2 regions of the Thalassiella azotivora genome follow, and region 1 is predicted to be linked to the other one. Evidence: riboswitches for the same ligand, from Rfam matches in the RefSeq annotation. Region 1 holds a riboswitch; the other holds the start of a gene.
The links. A riboswitch is a leader RNA that binds a small molecule or an ion and turns the genes downstream of it on or off. The one in region 1 is predicted to bind cyclic di-AMP.
Positions count from the first base shown of each region.

Region 2: another riboswitch for cyclic di-AMP. It lies ahead of ACYVQV_RS14260 (C40 family peptidase); the one in region 1 lies ahead of ACYVQV_RS06405 (C40 family peptidase).

Region 1 is NZ_BAAGTX010000007.1:60,485-64,424, forward strand. It holds gene ACYVQV_RS06390 (diguanylate cyclase) at 1-81, shown strand, start outside; gene ACYVQV_RS06395 (SDR family oxidoreductase) at 1-752, opposite strand, end outside; gene ACYVQV_RS06400 (D-alanyl-D-alanine carboxypeptidase family protein) at 945-2,198, shown strand; cyclic di-AMP (ydaO/yuaA leader) riboswitch at 2,401-2,537, shown strand; gene ACYVQV_RS06405 (C40 family peptidase) at 2,558-3,412, shown strand; gene ACYVQV_RS06410 (hypothetical protein) at 3,515-3,829, opposite strand.
Region 2 is NZ_BAAGTX010000020.1:39,091-43,030, reverse strand. It holds gene ACYVQV_RS14275 (gamma-glutamyltransferase family protein) at 1-207, opposite strand, end outside; gene ACYVQV_RS14270 (DsbA family oxidoreductase) at 393-1,121, opposite strand; gene ACYVQV_RS14265 (HNH endonuclease) at 1,288-1,782, opposite strand; gene ACYVQV_RS14260 (C40 family peptidase) at 2,099-2,869, opposite strand; cyclic di-AMP (ydaO/yuaA leader) riboswitch at 2,874-3,032, opposite strand; gene ACYVQV_RS14255 (hypothetical protein) at 3,245-3,940, opposite strand, start outside.

The sequences.
Region 1 (3,940 bases):
CAGACCATGCGGGCCACGACCCGCAGCGGCAGCACCCGCAGGGCCAGCGAGACCGGGGCCCACGGCCAGCGCGGGACGTAGGCGCGCGCCGGTTCGCGCTCCATCGCCGCCACCAGCGCGCGGCAGCCGGTCTCGGTGTCGACGACGAACGGGATCCGCCGCAGCCCCTCGTTCATCTCCGAGCGGATGTAGCCGGGGTACAGGGTCGTCACGGCGATCGGCGTGCCGAGGGTCTCGGCCCGGACGCCCTCGGCGAGCGTGGCGAGCGCGGCCTTGGACGCCGAGTACGCCGTGACGTTGCGGGGCATCCCCCGCACCGCGCCGACGGACGACACCACGACGAGGTGCCCGTGCCCCTGGGCGCGGAAGGCCTCCATCGCCGCCTCGACCTGGGCGTGCGCACCGAGCACGTTCGTCCGCAGGGTCTGGGCGTTCGCCCGCCACCCGCCGGTGCCGACGGGCTGCCCCTTGCCCAGCCCGGCGTTGACGACCACCCGGTCGATGGTGCCGAGCTCCTCACGGAACGACGCGAAGACGTCCATCACCTGCTCGGGGTCGTCGACGTCCAGCCGGCGGACGGCCACCCGCACGCCGGGGTGGGCGTCCAGCAGCTCGGCGCGGAGCTCGTCGAGGCGTTCGGTGCGCCGGGCGCACAGGGCGAGGTCGCGCCCGCGGGCGGCGAGCTCGCGGGCCATCCCGCGGCCCAGCCCGGAGCTGGCCCCGGTGACGAGGACGGTGCGGCGCAGTGGCACGGGGACCTCCGGGAGGCGGGCGGGGACGGTCTCGGGCTGGTGGTGGACCGCACCCTCCCAGATGGCCACCGCGGGCGCGACGGGGGACGCCCGCGCCGGCGACGCCCGGGTGAGCACCCGGGCAGGCGCCTGCCCGGGTGCTCACCCGGGCAGGGGGTCAAGGTGGGGCCGCGACGTGACGATGGCTGCGGTGTGCCCCTTCCCCACCGGCCGGTGCGCCGCTCGCTGACGTGCCTGCTGACCGCGTCCGCGCTGCTCGCGGGTGCGCTGCTGGCCGCGCCCGTCGTGGGCGACCCGTCCGCGGGGCCCTCGGGCTCCGCGGCCTTCGCGGCGTCGTCGGCGTCGTCGGCGTCGTCGGCGCGGCAGGAGGCCGACAGGCTGCGGTCCGAGGCCACCCGGCAGCAGGACGACGTCCGGTCGGCGGAGGACAGGCTCGCGGAGCTGGCGGCGGCGTCCAACGCCGCGCTGGAGCGCTACGAGCGCGCGGAGCAGGCGCTGGACGTCGCGCGCGCGGACCACTGGACGCAGAGCGAGCGGCTGGCGCACGCGCAGGACGCCGCCGCCCGGTCCCGGGGTGACCTCGGCCGCTGGGCGGCGCAGGCGTACCGCAGCTCCGGCGGCACCGACCTGGACGGCGTCGTCCAGGTCCTGCGCGCCGAGGACGCCGAGGACCTCCAGCTGCGGTTGATCACCCTGGAGCGCCTGGGGCGGGTCCGTGACGCCGCGCTGACGCAGGCTGCCGACGCCCAGGAGGTCCAGGACGACGCGGCGCGCCAGGCGGAGGACTCCGCCCGCGCCGCGTTGGAGCTGGCCGCCGCGGCCGACGAGGCCCGGCTGGAGAGCGAGCGCCTCGTCGCCGAGCAGCGCGCCCTCGTGACGACGCTCGCGGAGCGGGCGACGAGCGCGGCGGACGCCGCGGCGCGGGCGGACGCGGAGGCGGCCCGGCTGGAGCAGGCCCGCGCGCTGGTCGCCGGCCAGCCGGCCGTCACGGCCGACCTCACCCAGTCGGTCACGGGTGCGGTCGGGGAGTGCCGGGGAGGGGACCTGCGCGGCTACGCCAACGGCACGATCCCCGCCTCCGCCCTGTGCCCGGTCTGGGGTGCCAGCGGGCACCTGCTGCGGGCTGACGCCGCGTACGCGTTCGAGCAGCTCGCGAAGGCCTACGCCGCCGAGTTCGGCGCGCCGGTCTGCGTGACGGACTCCTACCGCTCCTACGAGGCGCAGGTGCGCGTCAAGGCCAGCAAGCCGCGCCTCGCCGCGACACCTGGCACCAGCAACCACGGCTGGGGCAAGGCCCTGGACCTGTGCGGGGGCATCCAGCGGTTCGGCACGCCCGAGCACCGGTGGATGCAGGTGCACGCGCCGCTGCACGGCTGGTTCAACCCCGGGTGGGCGCAGCAGAACGGCACCAAGCCGGAGCCGTGGCACTGGGAGTTCGCGGGCTGAGCCCGCCGCCGACGACCCGTCGCGACGCGCCCCGACACGAGACCGCAAACACGCCGTCACCCGTTCGGTGCATCGCCGAGTCCATTTCGTGACATCGATGTGACCTACGGTCGCTGGTCACGTACTCTCAGTGTTGCCGGTCGGGGACACCGCCCGGCCCCGCGGGCGGCTCGCCGAACCCTGTCACCGCCCGAGGGTCCGTCCGAGATCCGCACGACAGGGGCGGGGGAACCACTTCCGGGCCCAGCACCACCGGGTCCTCGGGGTGAAGCCTCGAGTCCTCAGGGACGACAGGCCGGGTGACACCTCCCACCCGAACCCGACAGCTCACCTCGTAGGCGTGGACCGAGGTACCGAACGTGTCCAGCCGTGCCACCGCGCGCCACCGCGCCGCCAGTCGCCCCACCACCCCGCTGACCGTCCTCGTCGAGGTCGTCTCCGCCAACGCCACGACGATGACCCGTCGCTCCGCGGTCGTCGCCGCGTCCTCCGGCCTCGTCGTCACGATGGGCCTGCCGGCCGCGACCGCCACCCCGCTCACCGACGGCGGCTCCACCGCCGGCCAGGACGTCGACGCGCCGGCCGACCAGGTCGCCGAGGTGACCGCCCCCGAGGCCGGCACCGAGACCAGCACCGACGCCGGCACCGGGGCCGTCGCCACCGTCAGCGTCCCCGCGGACGCCGCGGTCACCTTCGCCGGCGCCACCCTCACGAGCGTCACGCCCCCGCCGCCGCCCCCGCCGCCGCCCGCGCCGGTGGAGGAGGCCGACGAGGACGAGGCGTCCGGGGCCCGCCAGGACCGCCCCGCCCGCGCGTCCCGCTCCGAGCGGTCCGCCGCCGCCGACTCCGGCAGCCAGTCCGCCACGCGCCCGTCCGCCAGCGAGGCCGCGGGCTCCGTGCTCGCCGTCGCCGAGCGGTACGTCGGGACCATGTACCGCTACGGCGGCACCACGCCCGAGGGCTTCGACTGCTCGGGCTTCACGCAGTACGTCTACGCCCAGCTCGGCGTCTCCCTGCCGCGCACCTCGTCGGCCCAGGCGCAGGCCGGCCGCCGCGTGCCGGCGTCCGAGGCCCGTCCCGGTGACCTCGTCTGGACGCCCGGCCACATCGGCATCTACGCGGGCGGCAACATGATGTACGACTCCCCGCGCACCGGTAAGGCCGTCGCCAAGCGCGAGATCTGGTACACCCCCACGTTCATCCGCGTGGGCTGAGCCCCGGCCGGTGCGCCCGGCGCTCGACGACGGCCCGGCGGGTTGACCCGCCGGGCCGTCGTCGTGCCGGTCGTCGTGCCGGTCGTCGTGCCAGGGCCCGGGTCAGCCGGCGCAGCGCACGCACACCTGGCTGCCGTCGCGACGCAGGACCAGCCGGTGCCCCTGCGCGCAGCGGGCGGCCTTCAGCCGGACGACCAGCTCGGCGACCGAGGGCGACTCGTACTCCGGCCGGCCGTCGACCTCGCGGCGCTCCAGGCCACCCTGCAGGGCCCAGCTCTCGAGCACGTGGGGCTCCACGCCCACCTGCTCGGCGGCCTCCTGCGGCGAGAGCCACCGGTCACGGCCCACCGGCACGGGCGGCTCGGGGACGTCGTCGCGCACCAGGCGCAGCGGGGGGCGGGACGCGGACGTGCTCACGTGCTCCTCCAGGCGGGCACCGTCACCCGGTCACGGGTGCCGGCACCGGTCGGTGTCGGTGGCCTCGCTGCTGGACCGTCTGGGACCTTACCCAGGCCGGGACGAGGCAAC
Region 2 (3,940 bases), on a different contig from region 1:
GCTCCACAGCACGACGGGCAGGTCCCCGCCCGGACCGTTGAGGTGGGGTTCGACGACCTGGAGCACGAACCCGGCCGCCGCGGCCGCGTCGAACGCGTTGCCGCCGCGCTCGAGGACCGACATCCCGGCCTGCGAGGCGAGCCAGTGGGTGCTGGCGACCATCCCGAAGGTGCCGGCGAGCTCAGGGCGGGTGCTGGTGAGCGGCATGCCGCCATCCTGCCCGTCGCCTCAGCACCTCACCCGCCGACCCCGTGGCACCCCACCCCGCCCAACCGCACCTTTCCACCCACCTGCGGTCTGGAGCCCTCCCGTGGCCGCACGTTGGTGGAAACGTGCGGTCGGGGGACGCACGACCACCGCAGGGTGGTGGAAAGGTGCGGTCAGGGGGCGGGTCAGAGGGCGCAGCCGTCCGGACCGCAGGCGTCGGCGGACGACGTGTCGGTACCGGCACCCGCGAGGACGGTGACCGGTGTCCGGCTCGACCACGCCTGCTCGAGGAGCTGGGTGAACGCCTCGACGGGCTGGGCGCCGGACATCCCGAGCCGCCGGTCGACGACGAAGAACGGGACGCCGCGGGCACCGAAGGCCGCCGCCTGCGCCTGGTCCTCGCGCACGGCGTCGGCGTACCGGTCCGAGTCGAGCACCAGCCGGACCTCGTCGGCATCGAGGCCGGAGGCGACGGCGAGACGCTCCAGCACGACCGGGTCGTCGATGCGCTGCCCGTCGGTGAAGTAGGCGCTCAACAGCCGCTGCTTGAGGTCGGCCTGCACCGCGGCGCCGCGGTCCGCAGCGGCGTGCAGCAGCCGGTGGGCGTCGAGGGTGGACCGGCCGCGGGCGCGGTCCTGGTGCATCTCGATGCCGTCCTGCGCGGCGACCTCCTCGACCCGGGCCACCATGTCCTCGGCCTCGCGGATGCCGACGCCGTACTTGTCGGCGAGCTTCGCCGCCACGCCTGGCGGGTCGTCGTCCGAGGACGGCGTCGCGGTCGGGTCGAGCTGGAAGCTGCGGTACCGGACCTCGACCTCGTCGGCGTGCGCGAAGGACTCCAGGGCGGTCTCGAGGCGGCGCTTGCCCACGTAGCACCAGGGGCAGACGACGTCGGACCAGATCTCGATGAGCACGTCGGCCCCAACCCCCGCCCGCACCCACCTGTTCCCCGCCCTTGCTCACCCAGCCGGGCTTTGCTCAGCACAACGGGGCGAATCCGACGTCCGGGCACCGCCTGGGTGAGCAAACCCCGCCTGGGTGAGCAAAGCCTGGTGGGGGTGAGCACAGGGGGTGGAGGGGTCAGGCGGCCTCGGGGAGGAACTCGGCCCACCGGGGGTGCCGCGGTTCGCTGCCACGCAGCACCCAGGTCGGGCCGGTGGGCGCCTTGGGGGTGACGAGCAGTCGCCAGCCCATCTCCTCGGGGGTCCGGTTGCCCTTGGTGTTGTTGCAGCGCACGCAGCAGGCGACGAGGTTCTCCCAGGTGTCCCGGCCGCCACGGCTGCGCGGGAGCACGTGGTCGACCGTGGTGGCCGAGCGGCCGCAGTAGGCGCAGCGGTGGGCGTCGCGACGCAGCACCCCGCGCCGGGAGACCGTCGCGACGCGGCCGTAGGGCATCCGGACGTACCGGCTGAGCACGATGACCGCCGGCCGCGGCACGGTCAGCGACCCGGAGACGACGGGAGGGTCGTCCTCAGCCAGCAGCACCGCCTTGCCCGCCAGCACGAGCACCACGGCCCGGCGGAACGAGACGACGGCGAGCGGTTCGTACCCGGCGTTGAGCACCAAGGTGCGCATGGGCGACCCCGTTCGTGCGGCCCAGACGGCTTTCTGGGCGGAGGACGGTCGGGCCGGTGACCGGTGCGCACTCGGCTGCACGGGCCCCAGGACGACGAACGGCGCCGTCCCGAGAGGGACGACGCCGTGGTGGGGCGGACGCGCGCGGGCTGCGCGGTTCCGCTGACCGCGAGCCGGCTCCGTGGCCGCTGCCCGTGGATCGGACGACGGCCAGGCGCGGGCCCGGCGGTTGTGGCACGGAGCACAGCGTACAGAAGCGTCGAACCCGGGTCCTCCACCGAGGACCCGGGTTCGACGACGTGCCGTGCGGGGTTGGTCAGCCGGTCACGCGGATGAACGTGGGCGTGTACCAGATCTCCCGCTTGGAGACGCTCTTACCGGTGCGAGGGGCGTCGTACATCATGTTGCCGCCGGCGTAGATGCCGATGTGGCCCTCGGTCCAGACCAGGTCGCCCGGGCGGGCCTCGGACGCCGACACCCGACGGCCGAAGTCCGCCTGCGCGCCCGACGTGCGGGGCAGGTTGATGCCGACCTGGGCGTAGACGTACTGGGTGAAGCCGGAGCAGTCGAAGCCGCTGGGCGTGGTGCCGCCGTAGCGGTAGGGGGTGCCGACGTAACGCGCGGCGATCTCGAGGACGGCGGCGCCGACCTCGCTGGGGGCGACGTCCGCGGTCGGCAGCGACTCGCGCTCGGTGGTCCGGGAGGCCCGCTCGGACGACCGGGACTCGGAGGCCTCCTGCACCACGGGCGGCGGCGGGGGCGGCGGGGGCGGGGTGGCCTCGGTGAGCGGCTCCGCGGTGAAGCTGACGGGAGCGTCGGCCGGGACGCTGACGAGCCCGTCGGCGGAGGTGGGCGCGGAGGTCTCGGGCTGCGCCGGGGCGGTGGGGGCGCTGTCGGCGCGCTCGGTGACCGGGGCGGCGTCGGCGGCCGGGAGGCCGATGGTGACGACGAGGCCGGAGGAGGCGGCGATGACGGCGGAGCGGCGACCGACGACACCGGCGTTCGAGGTGACGGCGGCGCTGATGGTGGACAGTGGCGTCTTGGGCCGCGCGCTCGCGCGGTGACGCCCCACGGTTCGGGTCGACACGTGCAGTACCTCTCCCATGCCTACGAGGTGAGCTGTCGGGTTCGGGTGGGAGGTAAGTCACCCGGCCTGTCGTCCCGGAGGACTCGAGGCTTCACCCCAAGGACCCGGTGGTGCTGGGCCCGGATGTGGTTCCCCCGCCCCTGCCGTGCGGTGTCTCGTGCGGACCTCGGGTGGTGGCAGGGCTCGGCAACCACTCGAGGGCTGGGCCGACTGGGGTCGACCAGCGACGGCGACCATAGCCCACCCGTTCGGGTGATGTCACACAACCGTCATGGGGATTTTCCGTGTGACCTGAGCCACATCGTGGGCTGCGCCGATCGTGCTGAACGCACTGTGACTGAACGGTTTCGGGGAGTATCGCCGAGGGCGAGGGCGTCAGGGCGGGGGCGCCGTGGACGCCCCGGGCTCGAGCAGCGGGGAGAGCAGCCCACGGACCGCGTGGCCCACGTCGTGCAGGACCGTCGACGCCCGCACCGGCCGCCCCGCGGCCACGGACAGGACGTGGGCCAGGCCCGGCAGCGCCTCGCCGTCCCGTGCCCGCACGCCCTCGTGCAGGGGGTTCCGGAGCCCGGCGGCGCCGTCCGCGAGACCGACCCGGGAGCCCCCGGCCGCCCAGTCCCGCGTCAGCCGGGTCACGGTCTGCGCCCAGGCCCGCGCGACGTCCTCACCGTCCGGCACCCCGAAGAAGTGGCCCACGGGAGCGGCGTGCCGCAGCGCCACCACGGGTGAGCGGCGGAACGCGTGGACCACGGCCATCCGCGTCGCCAGGTCGTCGAGCACGTCGGGCGCGAGCCGGGTGACGACGCCGCACGCCAGGTCGCACCCCGCCGACGCGGGGTTCGGCCGGCCCTGCCCGGGTCGCAGCGCGCACTGGCGCAGGTGCGCCGCCACGCGCGCGTGCCACCTGTCCAGGTAGGCGCGCCACTGCTCCGGCGCCACCGGCTCCGGCGTCACCGGCCCCGGCGCCACCTGCCCCGTCGCACCGGGACGCATCGCCAGGACCCGCTGCGCCGCGGACCGTCGGTTCGGCGGGACGGGGCACCGGTCGGTGCCCCACAGCGTGCCGGCGAC